Regions from separate parts of the Enterovibrio sp. FF113 genome, predicted to be linked through region 2. Evidence: riboswitches for the same ligand, from Rfam matches in the RefSeq annotation. Region 2 holds a riboswitch; the other holds the start of a gene.
The links. A riboswitch is a leader RNA that binds a small molecule or an ion and turns the genes downstream of it on or off. The one in region 2 is predicted to bind lysine.
Positions count from the first base shown of each region.

Region 1: it holds a riboswitch for lysine, as region 2 does, so the genes downstream of both, lysC (lysine-sensitive aspartokinase 3) here and ACED36_RS09315 (Na+/H+ antiporter NhaC family protein) in region 2, are expected to answer to the same signal.

Region 1 is NZ_JBGONO010000012.1:161,645-165,069, reverse strand. It holds gene ACED36_RS11825 (Ig-like domain-containing protein) at 1-4, opposite strand, end outside; gene lysC (lysine-sensitive aspartokinase 3) at 244-1,599, opposite strand; lysine riboswitch at 1,707-1,881, opposite strand; gene ACED36_RS11815 (alanine--glyoxylate aminotransferase family protein) at 2,097-3,215, shown strand; gene ACED36_RS11810 (Wzy polymerase domain-containing protein) at 3,294-3,425, opposite strand, start outside.
Region 2 is NZ_JBGONO010000009.1:144,558-147,982, forward strand. It holds gene ACED36_RS09315 (Na+/H+ antiporter NhaC family protein) at 43-1,623, opposite strand; lysine riboswitch at 1,709-1,890, opposite strand; gene ACED36_RS09320 (H-NS family nucleoid-associated regulatory protein) at 2,236-2,634, shown strand; gene ACED36_RS09325 (lytic transglycosylase domain-containing protein) at 2,874-3,425, opposite strand, start outside.

The sequences.
Region 1 (3,425 bases), on a different contig from region 2:
TCATACGAAACCCACTTATCAATTCAATGTTCATAGACAAGGCTTATATCGCGGCTCCGCAGGTGCGGGCTGGCAATAAGCTTATGAAGCAAGTTGGATTTAACGTGTTTTAAAACTAATAAACGTGATGACTTTATTGATTGTGTTAGAGCGTGTTTTTAGGAGGGAAGGGGGAGTAGTGTCGTTAAAAATCAAACAAGCAGGAAGTTCCTGCTTGTTTAAAGTGAGTGTTTATCCTTTCGATTATTCGTTTTCAAACAGCTCTTTATGAAGTGCTCTTACTACGTCTTTTGATTCGTTTGTGCTCGTCAAAAAACACAGATTATGGCTGCTGGCACCATAGCAAATCATACGCAGATTATAGTCTTCGAGTGTTCCGAAAATTTTGGCAGCTGCGCCGCGTGACTCGCCCATATGGTTACCAATCAAAGCAACTAAGCACATATCTTGCTCCACGGTGACCTTACACAGTTTTGCTAACTCTTTTTCTGCACCGTCCGGTAAGGTGGGTGCCCCGCCACGGGTGTTTGTCTGATCAAGAGTCAAGGAAACACTGACTTCAGAAGTGGTGATGAGATCCACGGAGACCTTGTGCTTGGCCAGAATGTTGAAGACCTCGGCAAGAAAACCGTAAGCGTGGAACATATTCAGGCTAGTGAGCGTCACCATGGTTTGGTTGCAACGCAGTGCCAGTGCGCGAAATAGAGGAGATTGTTTCGCGGTATCGCGAATCCAAGTTCCACCTTGCTCAGGCGCTTTTGATGAGCCAACAAACACCGGTATATCGTGGCGCATTGCGGGTACTAAGGTGGATGGGTGCAAGATTTTCGCACCAAAATTGGCCATCTCAGACGCTTCACTGAAGCTGATTTCATCAATGGGGCTGGCTGCAGGCGCAATTCGAGGATCGGTACTGTAGATACCAGGCACATCCGTCCAGATTTCCAGTGAGGTTGCTTGCACGGCTTCTGCCAGCAACGCGGCGCTATAATCTGAACCACCACGGCCTAGGGTGGTGGTATTGCCGTCATTGTCCGCGCCAATGAAACCTTGGGTTACCGCGACCTTTGCATCACACAGCGGGCGCAGAATTCCTTGAGCATGAAAGGCAGTTTCAACCAAATCTGGGGTTGCATTGCCAAAGACATTGTCTGTTTTTAATATTTGGCGTACATCGACGCGTTCAGCATCAATGCCTTGGGCATTTAACAGGTGCGTGAAAATATGCGTAGACATCAATTCGCCGCATGCAACCAGGCTATCCGTTAAACGGTCAGAAGGGGACGTTGCAGCGGCAGTTGCGAAAGTTGCAACTTCATCAAGAACGTCATTGATGGCAATGTCCACCGCTGCGTTCGCAGGCAAGTGTTCCAAAATACTGAAGTGAATATCGGCAATTTTGGCCAACACATCTTGTTGTTTTTTTGCATCGGCAACACCATTTGCCAATTCAACCAGTAAATTTGTCACGCCAGAACAAGCGCTAATCACTACCAGTCGAGTGTCTGAATTCCCTTTGATCACCGATGCGCTGTTTGACATAGCAGCGTAGTCGGCGACACTCGTGCCGCCAAATTTTGCGACATTTAATGCGTTCACTTCCCTTTATCTCCCTTAATTGCGAATGGAGTTATCCCAAAATATTTGAAACTTAAAATAGTAAAAATTGTATGGCAGTAAGAGGGCGGGTACGGAAGAAAGGATATTTCTCCAGAAGCGCTCCATCTCATTAGAGATGACAATCCGAAGGATTCAACCCTCAAGACCGACAATCCAACCCCCAAGGTTTGGTTTTGTCTCGGCGTCTATCCCCTGATCGGTTTGCTTTGGAGTTGGGGCTCCGCAAACAGACTGCCTGATAGACGCGCCTCTTCTGCTTTTGCGTGGCAAAAATGCACTGCGCAAAAATTGCTCTCTATTGATAATGTTTTGTGACGTTTTTGTCAATTACCGATTGCATCAACTTGCATCTCTTTTCGATTCAGTCGATCAAATGAAGCATGACGAAGCTTGGGTTTATGCGTGGACGGGGGTTTGGCAAATGCAGTTCCGGTGATAGGGTAAGTAAACGAATGGATGCTTATGGAGAGCCGACAATGACAATATCCCGATTTATTCCGCCGCAACGTACCTTGATGGGCCCTGGCCCTTCAGACGTATCACCGCGGGTATTGCAAGCTTTGTCCCAGCCAACGATTGGTCACTTAGACCCACTTTTTGTCGGCATGATGGATGAGGTTAAGGCGCTACTTCAATACGCATTCCAAACTGAAAACGCGTTCACCATTGCTGTTTCTGCCCCCGGCAGCGCGGGCATGGAAACGTGCTTTGTTAACCTGATTGAGCTGGGCGATACCGTTATCGTTTGCCGCAATGGCGTGTTTGGCGACCGTATGCGGGAAAACGTAGAACGCTGCGGTGCAACGGCGGTAATGGTAGACGATGAGTGGGGTAAGCCAGTTGACCCCGCCAAAGTTGAACAAGCATTGCGTGACAACCCTCAGGCGTCATTGTTGGCATTTGTGCATGCAGAAACCTCTACCGGTGCGCTTAGTGACGCAAAAACGTTATCGGCTTTAGCGAGAGAGCATGATTGCTTGACCATTGTCGACGCTGTGACTTCGTTAGGCGGTGTGCCATTGCTGGTGGATGAATGGCAACTGGATGCGGTGTATTCCGGCAGCCAAAAATGCCTGTCTTGCGTACCAGGATTATCGCCCGTGACCTTCTCTCCACGCGCGGTTGAGAAAATGCAGAAGCGCACTGAGAAAGTACAAAGCTGGTTCCTCGATCAGAGCCTGGTGCTCGCATATTGGAGTGGCACAGGTAAGCGCAGTTACCATCACACTGCACCTGTAAATAGCTTATATGCGCTCCATGAATCGCTGCTGATGCTCAAACAAGAAGGGCTAGAAAATGCATGGCAGCGTCATCGCGAGATGCATGCGTTGTTGAAAGCCGAACTTGAATCGTTGGGCATCCGCTTTCTTGTCGATGAAGCCGATCGTCTTCCACAGCTAAATGCAGTGTCAGTGCCTGATGGTATTGATGATGCCAGCGTGCGTAGTCGTTTGCTCAATGAATACAACCTTGAGATAGGCGCAGGACTCGGCGCATTAGCAGGCAAAGCATGGCGTATTGGCTTGATGGGATACACCGCGAGAAAAGAAAATGTTGCCCTGTGCGCCAAAGCATTAAAGGACGTATTGGGTTAGTCATAGACCCGATCATCAATTGACAAAAAACGCCTCTCGGGGCGTTTTTTATTGTCAGTGTTTGGTCGCGCGGGATAGTTACTCAGAAAACGAGGGTTGAAATACACGGTTAGGAAACAATGAGTTGGCTTCCTGTTTTATCTGTTTCGCCATCGCTTTGTTGCCCGTTAACATTGCAAGCTCAATCAGTGACTGATAATCATCGGCGTT
Region 2 (3,425 bases):
ACATAAAAAAACCTCCCCGAAGAGAGGTTATTGAAAAATAGATTAAGCCAGTTTGCCTGGGCGGCGTGATAACCAACCAAAGAACACACAGACAAGAGTAAAGGCACAGAAGCCTGCCAACAGCGAAATCGACAACGAATCCGTGAAGCCCAACACCAAGTAAGAGATACCGGCCACCAGCGCCACAGCCAGCGCATACGGTAACTGCGTAGAAACGTGGTCAATGTGTCCACAACGTGCACCGGTTGCTGACAAGATGGTGGTATCTGAAATTGGCGAGCAGTGATCGCCGAACACGGCACCAGCAAGTACAGCGGACAACATCGGCAGCATTAACGCAATATCAGTTGCAGCAGAAAGGTCACCTGCGATTGGCAGCATGATACCGAACGTACCCCATGAGGTACCGGTTGAAAAGGCCATTGCAGCAGACAACAAGAACAGCAATACAGGTAGAAGTTGTGGCGACAAGTTACCTTGGATCAAGGTCGACAAAAACTTACCCGTCGCCATATCACCAATCACGCTGCCTATCGTCCACGCAAACAGCAAGATCAAGATAGCGCCAAACATAGATTTGGCACCAATCCAAACGGTTTGGCCAACTTCTGGTACTGGAATACGCTGTTTGAATACAGTGATCAATGCTGACAGCAGACCCATTGCACTGCCATACAACAGTGACATACCCACATCGGTGTTTTCAAATGCACCGAGAATAGAGAAGGCTTTACCATTGACTTCTAACGCTTGAGCGCCCGAATACACCATCCAAGACATGGTCGCCACGATAAGTACAACAATTGGCACCACTAGATCGGCCACGCTACCTTTTTCGCTTTCTTCTATGCCTAGCTCGTCATCTAATGATGGTCCGCTATTTTCATCATCGCCTAAACGACTGCCCGTCGATGCCTCGTATTCAAAACGACGCATTGGGCCCACATCCATCTGGAACCAAGCAACCGCGAACACCATCAGCAAAGCAAAAATGGCATAGAAGTTCATTGGGATCATGTGCGCGAATGCGCTGAGTGGGCTGTAATCAGTCACGCCATGGCTGACAAGAATGCCGCCAACCACCGTAATGATATATGCACCCCAGCTTGACGCTGGCATGATCACGCACATTGGCGCTGCAGTTGAATCGAGAATATAAGCGAGTTTCGCACGCGACACATGAAAACGGTCAGTCACAGGACGACTAATGGCGCCAACCGCTAGGCTATTAAAATAGTCATCAACAAAAATGAATACGCCTAGAAATGCTGCCAGAAGTTTTGCACCGCGCTTACTTTTAATGCGAGTTTGCGCCCATTCAGCAAATGCACGTGTGCCACCGGAAAGTGTGATAAGTGCAGTAAGGGAACCCAGCAAGACTAAGAAAGCCACAATGCTCATGTTCCAGCTATTAATGCTGCCATCATCAATAAAAAGGCCTTTTACAAGCCCGGTAAGATAATACGTGGTCGCCGACAAAGAAAAGTCATTGAGTAGCAATGCGCCAGAGAGAATACCCAGCCCTAATGATAACAAAACACGACGTGTAACAATGGCGAGGCCCAGCGCAAGAATCGCGGGCAATACCGATAAAGAAGACGCGGAAAAATCGACTAAGTTCATGATCTCTATATCAACCTGTAAGGTTGGAGATCTACTGCAGAAATGGAAACCAATTAATAAATGACAATGGTTAAACGCATTCTTAAACCACAGTAGCGCTCCATAGTTAAATCCCAATACTATGGCAGTGTTGTGTCTGTTAGAGCACAACCCCAGCAGAATAGCTTGATTGGCAAGATTCTACTTCGGCGCTATTTCCTTTCTCACATTCTCAACGGCATCACCCTAAAATGTGTTACTGATAAATAGCGCACCTCTACGTGCATAAAGCCTGCGTATTGTATGTGACATCGAGGACATTGCAATAACCATCTAAATGATTTTACACATTAAGTGCATGGTATTTACAAATCACCCACAACCGTCAACTTCTTCTTCTCTCAACGCATGCAAAGTCAAACACGCATGACGGCTTTATTGTACACCCCACGGATAACCCATTCGATTTTTTTCAAGAAAAAGCCAATAAGGTTTATTTAAGTTTGCACTTTTCTTAAATTCGATATCTAATATTAAAGAATTTAATTAAGCAAACATTGCAAAGAATTAATTATTCTTGCTACTCTTAGTACGGTAATTAATTATTATAAACGAGAGAATAGGATAGGCATAATGTCTGATGCACTGAAAGTATTGTTAAACCTGCGCAGCCTTCGTGCCGTGGCGCGTGAACTTACTCTGGAACAACTACAAGAAGCTCTGGAAAAACTGCAAGCTGTCGTTGCAGAGCGTGAAGAATCTGAAGCAGAAGCTAACGAAGCAGAAAAAGAGCGTCTGGAAAAACTTGAGAAATACCGTGAGATGTTGATCAAAGACGGTATTGACCCAGAAGAATTGCTGGCGACTCTTGGTGGTGCTAAACCAAAATCTAAGCGTGCTGCTCGTCCAGCAAAATATAAGTACATTGACGTAGACGGTTCAGAAAAAACGTGGACTGGCCAAGGTCGTACGCCAAAAACAATTAAAGAAGCGCTTGAAAGCGGCAAGAAGATCGAAGACTTCCTGCTGTAATAGCACATTAGTTGTTATCGGCTTGTGATGAAATAGCGTCAAGCTGAACAAAAAAAAGGGGCTTTCGCCCCTTTTTTTTATCCCAACCCTAATGGTCTGGGTCTGGGTACGATTACAATAGTGATTAATTCGTTGGTCTAAGCTCGCGTTATGGTCGCATTTATCATGCGACCATCAATAAAAATACCACAGATAATTTTAAGGAAATTAACGCAATCATTGCAGGCTAATCTAATCAGCTAGCCAGACTTAATCCTATCGGCCAAGTGGCTTACGGCAATGGCAAAATAGTGCGAACGGTTCCATTTCATCAAGCTTTGGTAATTACCATAAACCAAATAGCTTCGTCCATATTCGTCATCAGGCTGAATCAACCAGGCGTTAATATCGACATCAGGCAACGAGGTATTATTCATACGACGTATACCTAACCCTTCCCATTCTGCTAATGTTTTGGCTTTATCTTGACCTAATCCTGACAATTCTCTCTCAATGCCTTCTGGCACTTTTACTTGACGTCCCCAAGTGTATTCGCTATCCCAACCAGCATTTTTTAAATAATTCGCAGACGATGCAAATACGTCGGGTTTTGACGTCCAAATATCTTTCTTTCCATCGTTATTTCCATCGGCGGCAAATGAAATAAATGAGCTAGGCATAAACTGGCATTGCCCCATTGCTCCTGCCCACGAACCTTTCATATCGCTTGGTGCAATATGGCCTTCTTGCAGAATGGTTAATGCCGCAAATACTTCTTTGCGAAAGAAAGCTTCTCGCCTACCGTCATAAGC